2 regions of the Paenibacillus sp. MMO-58 genome follow, and region 2 is predicted to be linked to the other one. Evidence: riboswitches for the same ligand, from Rfam matches in the RefSeq annotation. Region 2 holds a riboswitch; the other holds the start of a gene.

Region 1 (8,065 bases), on a different contig from region 2:
ATTCGTTGGCAAAGCGAAATCCCATCCAGCTCCGGAAGATTGATGTCGAGGAGAATCAAGTCATAATCATTGGTATCCGCGAGCTCCCACCCCGTTAGCCCGTCAGCGGCGATATCCACCGCATAACCTTCCCGCCTTAAACCCTTGGCTAATGCGCGTGAAAGATCCTCCTCATCTTCGACAATGAGGATTCGCATATCACCCACTCCTTCCTTCCATGACAATGAAAATAGGATATCACACATTTTTCGGCGAAACGAGGACAAAGATGCATTCTTACGAAGCTTCGCTGACTTAACAAGGATTTAACAGCGCGATCCTTATAATCAATGCAAATCTTCCTTTTGCATGGTGGATTTTTATCAAGAAGGAAAAGAAGGAGGAGATCTATTGTTAATCGAGGTTGTAACAGCTGGACCGGGCTGTTCCATTTGTCAAAAAGCGATGAAGGCAGTGAAGCAAGTCGCGGCCGAGTTTCCGCAAATCGAGATTCAGGAATTGCATGTGGTTGATCAGTTTGAGCGTCTTCAGGAACTGAACATTTTCAGTGCCGGAGCGATTCTTATCAATGGGAAAGCGGAATTTGCCACTTTGCCCTCACTGCCTAAGCTTCGTGAACGCGTGTATGAATTACTTAATCAATAAATCCACTAGAAAAAGGAGAAACAAATGGAAGAGTTATATCATTTTTCGATTACAGGCGGAATTTCCGCCTCTACCTACATTCTCGTGTTTATCGTCGGAATCGTAAGCGCGGTATTGGCCTGTTATTTGCCCGTGCTTGCTATGTTTGCAAGTTATGTACAGAAAGGAGCTGCCGGAGAGAGAAGAAAAGCCATCCGGATCGCTATCAACTTTATCTCGGGTATGGTTGTTACTTCGGTATTGTTTGGTTTGATCATCTCACTGCTCGGCCATCAGTTCCTGCCCGCTGTTGAAAAGTATCGTTTGCTAACCTGGATTCCGCCCCTCTTTGACATATTCGCCGGGCTGCAGCTGCTTGGTGTCATTACATTCGCAATGCCTACTTTTCAAAAGCTGAACCGCCCACAGCACCCGCAAAACAATTTGGCCGCTTTCAAGCTAGGGATTCCTTACGGGCTTGTTATCTCGCCTTGCGCGATTCCCATCTTTTTTGCGCTGATTAGTTATATCGCACTTCAGGGGAGTCCGTTGCACGGAGCGTTGCTCATGACGACCTATTCGTTAGGGAAAGGCGTGATCCTCGTGGCCGTCGCAGTCTTTTCTATTTCCATTCTAAGCAAATTAGCAAGATGGGGCGGTCCTGTAAGGAAAGTTGCCGGTTACCTCTCCATCGCGATTGGCATCGTTTTTCTGGTTATTGGGTTTATAAAAATATAAAAAAAGGAGAATGACAATGACCTTAAATCAAGAACTAGCGCAGATGAAGAAGACGTTTGACCCTCATACGCCGATGGAAGCGCAGGCCGCTCTGTCGCGGCTAATCCGGGAGCAACAGGAATCGCCAGACCCGTTTGGTCTTCATGTTGGACAGAAAGCTAAGGATTTCACCCTGCAGGATGCACTCGGTCGGGCAGTCCATTTATACGATGAGCTGGCCAAAGGCCCTGTCGTTTTAACCTTTTACCGTGGAGGCTGGTGCCCTTACTGCAGCAGACAGCTCAAGTCTTATCAGCAAGTGCTGCCCGAGATCGAAAAGCTTGGCGCTCAACTGATCGCAATCAGTCCGCAAAGCCCAGATGCCACGCTGTCCCAAATAGAAAAGGAAGAGCTGCGTTTCCATGTTCTAAGCGACCGGAACGGTTTGGTTGCGGCGATGTATCGTATCCTATACGACGTGCCCTTCTACGTACAAGACGTATTTCAGCAAGGCTTAGGTCTCGATCTGGCTGAATACAACGCCACGAGCCGTTGGATTCTTCCAGTGCCCTCGACATTCATGATTGACGAGAGTGGCTTCGTCCGTTCGGCATACGTTAACCCGGACTTCATGAAGCGGTTTGAGCCTGAAGATATATTAAGCGAATTACGCAAGCTGTAACCACCAGCGTTCCCGAGATAGGCAAAAGAGGGGAAATTAATTCCTTTAAACATTTTCCAGCAGATCATTTTCATTTTGTAAGGCTAATACTTCCCTTGCTGCTTCTATGAAAGATAATACGATTGGGGAAAGCCACTTGTCTTTATGCCACAACATCTGTGTATAAACGCGCAAGTCGGGAATTTGCCATGAAAGGGGAACTAGCTCGCCGCGTTCAACCTCGGCTTCCGTTACGATTTCCGGAAGAAAGGCAATTCCGATTCCTGAAATCGCACATTGTTTAATGGCCTCAGCACTTTGAAATTCTAAATACGTAATGCTATCCATGCCCTCTTTCTCAAATGACCGGTCAAACATCGTTCGATAGGGACAACCCTTCTCGTTGGTGAGGAACACTTGCCCGTGGAAATCCTCAAGCTTTAGCACAGCTTGCTTTGCGAGCGGATGATCTGGGGCAGCGAACAAGCGGAAAGTTTCTTCACGCAATGTTTCCACGGTAAGTGCGGTCGAGCGGATCGGTTCGTCCAGCATATAGACGACATCCGCGGTTCCCTCAAAGAGTGTTTGCTTGAGCTCTTGATTCGGAACGGAGCGGAAGATCAGACGTACTCCAGGATGCTGCGAACGAAACTGTCGAAAGACAGCTGGAAGCCGATAGGCGCAAATAACCTCATTGGCACTTATCGTTAAGGTGCCGCTTAGATTTTCATGGTCATGAACGACGCTGTGAGCTTCATCCAATTTGTCGAGAACGCCTTGAATATGACTTAAAAAACGCTTACCCGAGTTAGTGAGAACGAGCTGCTTGCCCAAGCGATCAAAGAGGCGGACGCCAAGCTCATCCTCCAATGCTTTAACTTGCATCGTGACGTTGGAAGGGACGTAGTTCAGCGCTTCGGCAGCCCGAGTAAAATTTAATGTTGATGCAACCATGCGGAACGTATTTAGTTGGCGCAACTCCATTATTTGACCCTCCTTAACCTTCAAAATTATTGAATACTACTATGAATTCCATTCACTTTTATTGAGGATATCACGGATCTATACTAACAACAAGAAATACAAATTTAAAAGTATGCTTTGATTTTGAAAGGAGCAAACAACACGATGGAGTATGAAACTTTTGAATTGGGTGACGTTTCTTTGCAATCCGGTGTGACTTTACCGAACGCTTTTCTAGCTTATAAGACTTACGGGATGCTGAATGAGAAGAAAGACAATGTCATTGTCTATCCTACTGCTTTTGGCGACCAGCATGTTCAAAATGAATGGTTGATTGGGAGTGGGATGGCCCTTGATCCCGAGAAATATTTCATCATCGTTCCAAACCTGCTCGGAAACGGATTATCTTCGTCCCCTAGTAACACGCCTCCGCCATTCGACCGTGCGAACTTTCCGCAGGTGACCGTCTATGACAATGTAATGCTCCAGCATCGGCTGATTACCGAAAAGTTCGGCATTCAAAAGATTGTTCTCGTTGTTGGATGGTCCCTTGGAGGTATTCAGGCATTTCAATGGGGGGCAAGTTACCCGGAGATGGTAGAACGAATAGCGCCTTTCGCGGGAATTGCCAAGCCCTGGCCTCATACATTTGTTGTCTTGAACAGTCTGAAAGCTGCGCTGTTATCGGCAGTTGGTTTCGATTCAAGCAAGCTAGACCAGTTGACTTTTGCAGACATGCGTGCCGTTGGCCGGGTCTATGCGGGATGGGGATTATCGCATGCGTTTTATAGAGAGGAGCTTTATCGTGAGATGGGATTTGACTCCTTGGAAGATTTTGTGGCCGGCGTCTGGGAGGATAGCTTTATGAAAATGGATCCGCATAATGTCCTAGCCATGTTATGGACAGGGCAGCATGCCGATATTAGCGCGAACCCCTCCTATAACGGAGATTTCGATAAGGCACTTAAGAGCATCAAAGCTCTTACCTATATCATGCCGGGAAGCACAGACCTCTTCTGCACAGCGGACGATAATGAATACGAGGCTAGTCGTATACCTCATGCAGTCTTTAAACCAATCCCGTCGATCTGGGGCCATTTTGCCGGCCGCGGAATCAACAGTGCCGATAATCAATTTATCGATGATAACCTTAAACATTTGTTAGCACGTAGCACAAACGATTGATCGTTACTTGCATTGAATCCCAGTTATTTCTCTCATGAAATTAAAAGTGTGCAATCACGCCATACTGCCCTTTCGTTCAATAAAAGCGGCAGCTGATCGCTGATCGGCTGCCGCTATATTCATTTAGCTATAGTTCTTCGTTAGTTCAATTTCCCAATCTGAAAAATTCAGCTTGATTCATAAAATATTCATCAATTTTTTCGACTATGAGCCCTCCGTTTTCTTCCGAATTGCGTTTAACTTGAATCCATTCGATGTCTTTCTTAAACTGCTCCCATAGCATTTGACGCTGCGCCATATCCTTAAATTCCATCACATAATATAGTTTGTTTTTGCCTGTTGCATCTATCCAGAAACTCACGACCTTCATTCCCAGTCTTGTAAAAATTCTAAACGTATGCTCCTTAAATCTGTCTTGAATGGCATCCATTCTTCCTTCGTAAATCGTATAGATTCGCAACTCGTATAGCATGTTATTTCCTCCCTGAATGAATCTGATTGGTAATCCAGCACACTTCTATTTCGAATTTTTAAAAATCAGATCGAGCGCATTCTCTCAGGACCATCATTCTTACCTCCTAAAACACACAGAGGTAAGGGATACCTCTCCCTTACCTCTGCCCAGGCGTACGGCATATGACAATATGTGCTCCCTCGTGGGTCTCCACGTTTACGCCAGTCACACATTCCAAATGTTTACTGTGATTATAGTTAGAATAGTCACTGAAGTAAAGATGTTATACCTTATGTGTATGTCTCAGCTATGAAATTGTTACGTTTGTCCGGCCGTTGAAGGCAATTTCTTGCCGTAGCATTTGTAAAATTCCATTTTATGAAGCTTGCCGTTTCGTCGAGAGAACCTTATCATAAGTTAAATTGCTATTATTTAAAGAATAAGAAAAGGAAGGATGACTGATATCATGAACATTACTGAAAAACAGATCGTCGTATCCTTGGAGCCCGAATATGAAACTGAATACTTGAAACTATTGAATAATTACTTTACGGCCTCCGAGCGAGATGGCCGGGCCTCCTCCATTTTTGAAAAAAAACAGCTCATGGCGATCAAAGAGCAAATGGCGCTTATGTGCAACCGGAATCCGCAAAAAATTAGCATGCTGAAGTCCATCATCCGAGATGTAAGTGACAAAAGGGAAAAGGCGGTTGTCATCTCCAAGTCGAATGCCGTTACCGCCCTGTTATTAGACGAGCTTTCTGCGGACGAGGACATCAAAGGCGTTTTTATTATGACGAAACAGCTCTCCATCCATGAGGTCAATGAACTTATAGACAGATTTAATAAATTCCCGGAATCTACCGTTCTGCTTATTACGGATTCTGTTAATACCGGTCTCGACGTTACGGCCGCAAATCATCTTGTGCACTATGATTATCCGGCCCGCTACTCTGATCTTCAGCAGCGCAACAACCGCATATCGAGACAAACTTCATACCATAAAGAAGCAACCATCTATTATCTCTTAACGTCGGGCAAAATCGACGAGTTCGAATACCAGGAATGTCGGACCCCATAGAGTAACGCGGCAGCTTATGCTGTTGTCTGGTCCGCATGCCCAATTCTATCTTTCTCAATCTTCGGATCTTTAAAAGTTCCGCGAAACTCCCTTTAGTTCAATATAAAGCAGCCGAGCATTGTTTGCCGGCTGCTGCACTAATTCAATCTTTGACTTCAAGAACCCTGTCGCTATGGCCCCTTAAATGTCAAAATCAGTTATAATCCTTTTCAAATCCGTTTCATTTTGCCTCCATCTGACTATCGTTTCTAGTTAGCGTACAGATCTGTAGTCATATGAACTTCTACTAACGGGGATTGTCTTCGTACGAAACCATTCGATTGCTTGCTGGACCAACGGTGATGAATTTATCGGCGTAACCTCATCGATTGAAATCCAGTCGTAACCATTTGAGTCCTGTCCATCGAATTGAACCACGGCTTCCCCAATTATTCCCGCGACAATAACCTCATACAAAATCGCAATATGATGCACGAACTCAGTAGAGTCATCCTGTAGTGTCCATAACACAGAAAAATCACAAACACCAATATTGTTAAGTTCTTTGACTTTGAATCCTGTTTCTTCGTTAAACTCCCTTTTTAAGCCTTGCTCTAAGGACTCCGATACTTCTAGTCGTCCCCCAGGCAAGTCAAATTGGCCGGAATAAGGGCCTAAACTTTTTCGAATAACTAAAATTTTCTCGTTAACCATACATATTCCGTAAACTCCTATGTGCCGATAAAACTTTTCCTCCATTGAATTTAATCCCCCTATTGCTTTAGCAGCTGATCCTCCGATCTGCTGCAGCTATATCGGTCGAACTATCGTTCCCCTTTAGCTTAACGGTATTTCTCCTTCAAAACCTCACTTAATCCGCTACGGCAGTGAACTTCTGAACTATCGTATTCCGTACACTCACTCCCTAATCATATTCTTCAAATTCCATGATTAACTCCTGTGCCCTTTCATTGCTTCCGTTTTGTCTTTCGCTGGTCATGTTTTCTTATATCCGTTTAATGAAGAATGGCGTCTTAAAATTATTTTTTTAAAATGATGTGGCTTTTTACCTCCCCCCGGTGTCTAATGAATTGTAAGTTCAGGAGGAGGTACTACTGGTGTCACGAGCTCAAGACAAAACGAAAATCCCTGTTCTTCCGGAGGAGCAGGAACAGATCCAGCATTTCGAAGACATTTATAATCAATATCAAGAGAGAATCCGAAAGTATATCGCAGTAAAAACAAATTCAGCAGTTGCTGATGACTTAACGCAACAAGCTTTTTTAAAAGCAATGGAAAACTTCCACTTGTTTAAGCATAACTCCAGTATATTTACTTGGCTATTCAAAATCGCGCAGAATATCGTGAAAAATGAGTATCGTTCAAGATCAAGAAATAAAAAAAAAGTGCACGAGGTTATCGATTTTCAGTCCCAATCGATTTCCCTCGATATCGTTAAAAATGTTGATATCCGTCTTGATATTAGTGCTGCATTAGCACAATTGAATGAGTTAGATCAGCAAATCATATCGTTGCGGTTTTTCGTCGACTGCACTTTATTGGACATATCCCAAATCATCGGGATGCCTGAAAGCGCGGTTAAGAACAGACTCTATCGTGCATTAAACAAATTAAAAATAGCATTAAAAGAATGGGGTGACATTACAATCATGTCTATCAAAGAATTGATATCGATTGTGGATAAGAACGAGGCTTCCACCAAGCATGATGGTATGAATAAGGTATACCATGACTTATTCGAGGAATTGAAATCCAATGTAGAGCGAATTCTAACAACCTATCGTCATCGACCATCTCAGAAAATCACTATCGAAATCTATCCGGATCTGTCCACTTTTCACCAAGCAATAGGCGAACCGGATGCGCCTAACTGGTTCATGGGTACCTACGAACACAACAAAATAAGAATTGTATCTCCACTGAACCCAGGCCCTGAACATACGTACCAATCGGTACTACGCAACACGATAAGTTTGTTTACGATGTGGTTAGTGAAGGATATTAATCCTTTGGCACCAAAATGGCTTACTCATGGGCTTGGCGGACATGAATCCAAACAAATGTCACAAGAATATATCAAGTATAGCACCTCCGAAGCGATTCGAAATAAGGCTGTCCCTAGCTTTCAAGCATTAACTAACGATACGTGGGAATTCGAGAAGATAGGGGGATATGGATTCTCGCATTTGATCGTTGAATTTCTCCTCCATTCTTACAGTTCAGATGAGCTCAACAAATTCATACGCGATGCTACTGATTTTCATGGCGCATTCCAGGTATCGGAAGCTGAGCTGCACGTGATGTGGGTGCAGTATTTAGAATCTAGGCTATGTTAAACTTCTAAAGGGTGGTTTTGTTATGGTCTCCCTTAGCTCAACAG
Region 2 (8,065 bases):
TCAGGCATTCTGCGCGGTTATATACTCTTCTCAGAGAAGCGCACGACAGGCTCATGATCAGAAAGGGAGATGTATCAGATGAAAAAGCAGATAAAAAAATGGGTAATAGCGGCTACGATGGCCGTATGCCTGATGATGTTCGCGGGCGTGGCAAGCGCCCACGTGACGGTTCAGCCGCCATCCGTACCGGCGAATTCGTATCAAGTATTCGCGGTACGCGTGCCTAGCGAAGAGAAAGGCGTTAACACCGTCAAGGTACAGGTTAAGGTGGCGGAAGGTGCGGTTATTTCCCGCGTTGAGCCCAAGCCGGGCTGGACCAGCGAGCTTGAAAAGGATGCCAATGGCGTTGTAACAAGCGTTACCTGGACGGCTGCGGAAGGCGGCGGCCTGAGCGAAACGGAATTCACCGAATTCCGCATGAGCGGCAAAGTAAACGAGGACGCTACCCAGCTCGTATGGAAGGCTTACCAGACCTACAGCGACAACAAGGTTGTCGAGTGGGTTGGGGCAGACGGCTCGGATAAGCCGGCTTCCGTAACAACGGTTACGGCGGCTGTCGCGGAAGGCGACGGACACGGCCATGATACCGGCGCCGCCGCTGATGCAAGCGATTCGAAGGACTCGGGTTCCGACTCGGCGCTTCCGCTTGCGTTATCGATTATCGCGGTTGTGCTTGGTTTGGCTGCCGTCGTGCTTGCGGCTAGAAAAAACAAGAAATAAACATAATGAAGGGGCTCCGTTTTCCTTAGGGAAGACGCGGAGCCCCTTTCGGGCGACTTAGGCAAATACACCAGTCGAAAATGTGGGTCCGTTGTGCTATAATGAATGATACCATTAAGGAAAATCATAGAGGTGAATCATTGTGTTGGACCGTTTACAAGCGCTCGCAGACCGTTACGAGAAGTTAAGTGAACTGTTGTGCGATCCGGATGTAGCCAGTGATCCGAAGCGCCTGCGGGAATATTCCAAGGAGCAATCGGATTTACAAGAGGCTTATGAAGCCTTCACAGAATATAAGCAAGTGTCGGAACAGCTTGAAGATGCCAAGCTTATGCAAGGCGAGAAGCTCGACGACGAAATGCGCGAGATGGTCAAGATGGAGATTGACGAATTGACCGAGCGCAAGGCGGCGCTGGATGAGAAGATCCGTATCGTCCTGTTGCCGAAAGACCCTAACGATGACAAGAACGTTATCGTGGAGATCCGCGGCGCAGCGGGCGGCGACGAAGCTGCTTTGTTCGCATACGAGTTGTATCGGATGTACACGAAGTTTGCGGACGCGCAAGGCTGGCGTTGCGAGCTGATGGACTTGAACGAGAATGATCTCGGCGGCTTCAAAGAGGTAATCTTTATGATTACCGGAAAAGGCGCTTACAGCAAGATGAAATACGAGAGCGGCGCGCACCGCGTACAGCGTATCCCGGTAACGGAATCCGGCGGTCGTATTCATACATCTACATCGACGGTATCGGTAATGCCCGAGGTTGAGGAAGTTGAAGTTGAAATCCTGGATAAAGATATCCGGATCGATACGTTCTGCTCCAGCGGTGCAGGCGGTCAGTCGGTTAATACGACCAAGTCGGCCGTTCGCGTGCTTCACGTGCCTACCGGCATTATGGCGACTTGCCAAGACGGAAAATCGCAGAACGAGAACAAGGCTAAGGCCCTTCAAGTTCTTCGTGCCCGGATTTCCGATATCCGCCGTCAAGAAGAGGAAGCGAAATATGCGGGCGAGCGTAAGCTGAAGGTTGGCACAGGCGACCGAAGCGAGCGTATCCGTACGTATAACTTCCCGCAAAGCCGCGTAACGGACCATCGTATCGGTCTTACGCTGCATAAGCTCGATTCGGTTATGAACGGCGACATGGAAGAAATCGTATCGTCGCTGACGATTGCCGAGCAGGCGGAATTGATGGAGCGAGAGCTTAACTAAGGATTTTCGGATATCTTTAAGGCCTTCGAAGAAGGGACGTTAGAGAAAATGAGTGATCATAAGGACGAACGGGCGTTTTTCGCACCGTCGTTTACCATTAGGGAAGCCTGCATGCAGGCTTCTTCGTTTTTGGCGGAGCTTGGCGTTATGGAGCCGCGCTCCAATGTAGAGCGGCTGCTGCTGCATGTGCTTGGCATCGAGCGGTCGACGATGCTGCGCGACTTCGGCGAGCCCTTTCCGGCGGAACACGCCGCGGAATGGGTGGAGCTGATCCGCCGCAAGGCGGCGGGCGAGCCGGTGCAGTATATCATCGGCGAGGAATGGTTCTACGGCCGGCCGTTTACGGTTACGCCGGCCACGCTTATTCCGCGGCCGGAAACGGAGCTGCTCGTCGAGGCCGTGCTTGAGGCGGCCGATAAGCTGTGGCCGCCGGAAGGGGCTGAAGCGCCGACGGTAGTTGACGTCGGCACAGGCACCGGCGCCATCGGCGTGACGCTTGCTTCGCAGCGTCCGCGTTGGCGCGTAAGCGCGTCCGATCTGTCGCCGGACGCGCTTGCGGTCGCCCGCTCGAACGCGGCCCGCCATGAGGCGGCGGGGCAAATGGCGTTCGTGCAGGGCGACCTGCTGGCGCCGTTTGCGAAGCGCGGCGCCGCAGGGGCGGCACTCGATGCGGAGGACATCCGCATCGATGTGCTTGTGTCCAATCCGCCGTATATTCCGGCGGATGATCTTGAGGGCCTCCAGCCCGAGGTGCGCGATTACGAGCCGCGCCTCGCCCTGGACGGCGGGGCGGACGGGCTGGATCCGTACCGCCGCATGGTGGAGCAGCTGCCCTCTCTTGCGCAGCTGCCGCGTATTGTCGCCTTCGAGCTTGGCATGGGCCAAGCCCAGGACGTTGCGGAGCTGCTGCGGAATGTCGGCGAATGGGACGACATCCGCATCATTACCGACTATGGCGGTATCGAGCGGCATGTTATCGCTGTCCGCACAAAAGAATAACTTCTAAAAACACGCTGTTGGCGCATCATCCGATGCCGGCAGCGTGTTTTTTGTTAACTCTGCTGCAACACGGAAAAATCGCGTTATAGCCCCCTAACCGCGCCGCAGCCGCTCTTACTCCCTCCCCTCACCGGCCTCATGTCTTATGAAAACAACTCTATCATTTTCATTTTTCCTACTAGGTTTATAGAGCCGGGAACGCGGACATAATGACGGATAGATACGTTCCGGAACGCAAGCTGATGCACCGACGGGTGCGATCGAGAGGAGCTTGTGTTATGATCAACCGCACTAATTCCCTTTTTTATTTCCGTAAATCTTATGCTTTGTTGGTTATCGTTTTGTTTGTTCTTGTGATGAGCTGGGAGCAGCAGCGTACGGATGCGGCTGTGGTCGATACGATTATTCCGCAAGATTCCATTCGTCTGCGCATCTTGGCAAATTCGGACTCCCCTGCCGACCAGGCCGTAAAGCGTGTTGTCCGCGATGCCGTGGTGAAAGCCATGGATACTTGGGTAACGGGTCCGCAAACGATAGAAGAAGCGCGCCAAACGGTGCTTGATCATATGAGCGAAATCGAAGGTATTGTCGCCGACGTGCTGACAAGCCGCGGGTTTGATTATAGCTATCATGCAGAGCTTGGCCAGGTTCCGTTCCCGACAAAAATGTACAGCAACGAAGTGTATCCGGCAGGCAACTATGAAGCTCTCCTGATTACGCTTGGCGAAGGCAAAGGCCAAAACTGGTGGTGCGTGCTGTTCCCGCCTCTGTGCTTCATTGACGCAGCAACGGGCGAAGCCGCTGCAGCCGATCCGGACGCTGATGCCGCGAAAGCAGAGACGGTAAAAACGGCTTCCGCCGACCATAAAGATAACGTAAAGGCTGAAAAAGCTTCTGACGGCAAAGCAGACAAATCCGATGCTTCCGTTCAAAAATCGCAAGACGAGAACAAGCAAGGGGAAGCGCCAAAAGCGAAGTTTTTCCTTCTGGAAATCATTGAGCAATTCATCAACTGGCTGAAAAGCCTTTTCTAATACAAGCTGCCCGCGGCGGTTCTTTCAAGGCGCATAGTCGCCCTGCGAAGGGCCGCCGCTCCGCAATTCAGAACGTATATGCTATAATGGGGGCAGTTAGATAAGGAACGATTACTTTCGAATAGCAGGGATTGAAGGATAGAGATGACAACAACGAAGGTTTGGCGGGTTGCGGAGGCGGCTCCTGCCGATGCGCTGGCCGGACAATTGGAGGAAGCGGCCGTGCTGCTGAGGGATGGGGAGCTAGTTGCTTTTCCGACCGAAACGGTATACGGACTAGGTGCCGATGCCCGGAACACAAAGGCGGTTGAGGGCATATTCAAGGCAAAAGGCCGGCCGTCGGATAATCCTCTTATCGTGCATATCGCGGATGAAGGTCAGCTGGCGGAGCTTGCGCTTCCTTATCCCGAGCTTGCGACTAGGCTGATGAAAAAATTCTGGCCGGGTCCTCTTACGATCGTGCTGCCGGTACGCACAGGTGCGGTATCTCCGCTTGTTACGGCAGGGCTCGCGACCGTCGGCATCCGGATGCCGGACCATCCGGCCGCGCTTGCCCTCATTCGGCAATCCGGCTGTCCGGTGGCCGCACCCAGCGCGAACCGCTCCGGCCGTCCCAGCCCTACGCTTGCAGCGCATGTGCTGGAGGATCTGGCCGGGAAAATCAGCGGCATCGTAGACGGAGGCGCGACGGGTGTTGGACTGGAATCAACCGTTATTGAGCTGCAGGATTCGAATACCATCCGTATTCTCCGCCCCGGAGGAATTACGGCCGAGCAGCTGCATAGCGCAGCTCCCGAGGCGGTAATCGATGCTCCTGCGGCAGCGAATCCGGATGTAACGGAGGCCCCGCGCTCGCCTGGCATGAAATATACGCATTATGCTCCGCAAGGTGATCTTCAGATCGTTATAGGCGAATCCGCAAACGCGGTAAGCTTTATTCGGGAGCAGCTCAACCTTTCGAAAACAGCGTCTTTGAAGACCGGCGTTCTGACTTTCGACGAGAGAGCAGACGCTTACGAGGCCGATCTGGTCCTCAGTTACGGCAGCGAGCTGCATCCGGAGCAAGCGGCGCATAGCCTGTATGCCGCACTTCGCCGGTTTGACTCGGAAGGCGTGCAGCGCATTTGGGCGGAAGGCTGCTCCGAGGAAGGGATCGGTCTTGCTCTGATGAACCGTTTGGCGAAAGCAGCGGGGCATCGCATCGTCCGCGTATAGAGTAGTATGTTTGTCCCCTTGTCCGCATATCTTGGTTAAGAATGGATGTGGACATGGGGGCGATAGCGTGACTGATGCAACTTTGCAAGCCGGACAATTCGCGACACTGCTCATTATGGCGGTTGCGCTTGGCATGGATGCTTTTTCGTTAGGAATCGGAATCGGGCTGAAGGGGATTCGCCTGCGCGATGTGCTCCGGTTAAGCAGCATTATCGCGTTATTCCATGTGCTGATGCCTCTTGGCGGCATATACGCCGGACATTTTGTCAGCGGACTGCTTGGCCATGTTGCGACGATGGCCGCAGGCGTGCTGCTGCTTTTGCTTGGCGGGCACATGATTTACAGCTCGCTCAAAGGGGAATCGGCCCAAACAATGGACTACCGTTCCTCGGTCGGAACGTTCTTGTTTGCGTTCAGCGTCAGCATCGACTCCTTCTCCGTTGGCGTGACATTGGGCATGTTCGAAGCCGATATTTTGCTGACGGTGTTATTGTTTGGCTTTTTCGGCGGGCTGATGTCCGTACTGGGACTGCTGCTCGGACGCCGGGTCAGCGAGAATCTGGGCGGCTACGGGGAGGCGCTCGGCGGGGCGATCTTGCTCATTTTCGGACTTTTATTTATATTTTAATACATCAATGAAATCAGCCTTACCAGAAAGGGGAATGCAGCATGACGCGCATCTTGTTTGTTTGTACCGGCAATACCTGCCGTTCGCCGATGGCCGAAGCCATGCTGAGGACGATGGCGGAGCAGAAGGGGATTTCGCTGGAGGTTCGTTCCGCCGGAGTATCTACCATTGACGGACTGCCGATCTCGTCCCATGCGGCTACAACGCTGCGGGGCAAATCGGTCGAGCACCGCGGCTCGTCGCGCGCACTAAGCGGAGAAGCCGTTGCTTGGGCGGATCTCATTCTGACGATGACAGCCGGACACAAACGCGGCTTGCTCAACTACTTCCCTGAAGCCGTGGATAAAGCCTATACGCTCAAGGAATACGTGAACCAGGATACGGCTGTTCAGGCAGACATTGAAGAGCTCGAACGCCTGTATACGGAAATGCATATGAAGCAGGTGCTGGGCCAGCAGCTGTCGACAGCGGAGCGTTCGCGTCTTCTGGAGCTGGAGCGCCGGATCCCAAGCTTCGATATCGCCGATCCGTTCGGTGGAACGCTTGGCATGTACGAAAGCTGCGCCAAAGAAATCGAAGAGAGCCTGAAGGCCCTCCTTCGAATGCTTCAAAAGGGATGATATTCCATGCCGGAAATAGGCCCGATTTATGCGTATATTTGATTGATTTTCACGGTTGAATAAGCTATCATGAAGGTAACAAAGACGGTTTCCGATGTAACTGGCGACGGAAGTGGGTAACCACGGTGGAGCATCGGAACATACGGCCGGTCGCCTGGGCAAAGAGCAGCATGCTAGTGATAGCATGTCATGCTCTTTTTTCGTCTTTTTGAGGATTTTAGGTATAATAAGTCCGTATGATTCGACAACTAGCAGGAGGGTTTTGCGTTGAAAATTGCAATTGGTGCAGATCATGCGGGTTACCGTCTGAAAGATGAAATTGTTCCGTTTCTTTTATCGCTTGGTCATGAAATTGAAGACTTGGGCTGCGACTGCAGCCAGTCGGTGGATTATCCCGATTATGCGCTGCCTGTGGCAGACAGAGTGGCCGGCGGTCAGGCTGACCGCGGCATTCTGATTTGCGGCACGGGTATCGGCATGTCAATCGCGGCGAACAAAGTTCCGGGTATCCGCTGCGCGCTGGTGCATGATATGTTTTCGGCACAAGCAACCCGCGAGCATAACGATACAAACGTGCTTGCGATGGGCGAGCGTATTATCGGCCCGGGTCTTGCACAGGAAATTGTCCGCATCTGGTTGGAAACGCCGTTCTCTAACGGCGAGCGCCATGTCGGGCGTGTCCGGAAAGTGAAGGAAATCGAGCAGCAGTATACGGTACATCCTTAGGTCCATGCTTTCGAAGCAAGAATTATCATTAACCGCTTAATTAACAGGCCATTGGTGTAATTAATCCTTAAGCGATTCGCGTGATCATTCTTTGTATTCATAGGAGGTATGTACAATGAACAATCAAAAGGAAACCATTACTATTGCAGCCGATGTGGAGACTATTGTTCGGGAGCTTGTTGTAGCGGGAGGACTGAGAGCCGGCCAGCTGCTGGTTATCGGCACCAGCACAAGCGAGGTGCTTGGCGAGCGGATCGGAACTTCGGGAACGGTCGAGACGGCCGCTCAGATCTATGCAGGCATTGAAGCGGTCCGGAAGGATGTAGGCTTTTATCCGGTATATCAATGCTGCGAGCATTTGAACCGGGCGCTTGTCCTTCCCCGCGAGGCAGCGGACAAGTACGGGCTGGAAGAGGTTGCGGCCGTTCCCGTTCCGAAGGCAGGCGGTTCAATGGCCGCTTACGCCTTCCGGCATTTGCCTAATGCTTGTCTGGTTGAGACGGTTCAGGCACATGCGGGCATCGATATCGGCGATACCTTTATCGGCATGCATCTGCGCCGGGTTGCCGTTCCGGTCAGACCGTCAATCCTGTCGATTGGCGCAGCCCATGTCACGATGGCTTTTTCGCGGCCTAAGCTGATTGGCGGTGCACGCGCGGTATACACCTTGGAAGACAGCGGCCTGGCGTCAGAGCAGACGTCAGGAACTTGCGACTAATTATATTTAGGAGGCTTTTCACAATGGAAAACTTACGTAACCAAGATCCTGAAGTATTAAAGGCAATGGGCCTTGAGCTGCAGCGCCAACGCGACAACATCGAACTGATCGCATCCGAGAACATCGTAAGCGAAGCGGTTCTGGAAGCTATGGGTTCGGTCCTGACGAATAAATATGCAGAAGGCTACCCTG

What was found. A riboswitch is a leader RNA that binds a small molecule or an ion and turns the genes downstream of it on or off. The one in region 2 is predicted to bind ZMP and ZTP.
Region 1: it holds a riboswitch for ZMP and ZTP, as region 2 does, so the genes downstream of both, WFJ73_RS02120 (NIPSNAP family protein) here and rpiB (ribose 5-phosphate isomerase B) in region 2, are expected to answer to the same signal.

What each region holds. Positions count from the first base shown of each region.
Region 1 is NZ_JBBCVY010000001.1:494,138-502,202, reverse strand. It holds gene WFJ73_RS02150 (response regulator transcription factor) at 1-197, opposite strand, end outside; gene WFJ73_RS02145 (thioredoxin family protein) at 391-645, shown strand; gene WFJ73_RS02140 (cytochrome c biogenesis CcdA family protein) at 670-1,362, shown strand; gene WFJ73_RS02135 (peroxiredoxin family protein) at 1,379-2,023, shown strand; gene WFJ73_RS02130 (LysR family transcriptional regulator) at 2,069-2,986, opposite strand; gene WFJ73_RS02125 (alpha/beta fold hydrolase) at 3,131-4,150, shown strand; gene WFJ73_RS02120 (NIPSNAP family protein) at 4,296-4,622, opposite strand; ZMP/ZTP riboswitch at 4,763-4,843, opposite strand; gene WFJ73_RS02115 (C-terminal helicase domain-containing protein) at 5,071-5,685, shown strand; gene WFJ73_RS02110 (NUDIX hydrolase) at 5,938-6,423, opposite strand; gene WFJ73_RS02105 (RNA polymerase sigma factor) at 6,783-8,021, shown strand.
Region 2 is NZ_JBBCVY010000007.1:25,434-33,498, reverse strand. It holds gene WFJ73_RS20410 (YcnI family copper-binding membrane protein) at 79-720, shown strand; gene prfA (peptide chain release factor 1) at 863-1,933, shown strand; gene prmC (peptide chain release factor N(5)-glutamine methyltransferase) at 1,982-2,932, shown strand; gene spoIIR (stage II sporulation protein R) at 3,211-3,966, shown strand; gene WFJ73_RS20390 (L-threonylcarbamoyladenylate synthase) at 4,111-5,181, shown strand; gene WFJ73_RS20385 (manganese efflux pump MntP) at 5,297-5,809, shown strand; gene WFJ73_RS20380 (low molecular weight protein arginine phosphatase) at 5,851-6,429, shown strand; ZMP/ZTP riboswitch at 6,516-6,596, shown strand; gene rpiB (ribose 5-phosphate isomerase B) at 6,697-7,155, shown strand; gene WFJ73_RS20370 (TIGR01440 family protein) at 7,271-7,873, shown strand; gene glyA (serine hydroxymethyltransferase) at 7,897-8,065, shown strand, end outside.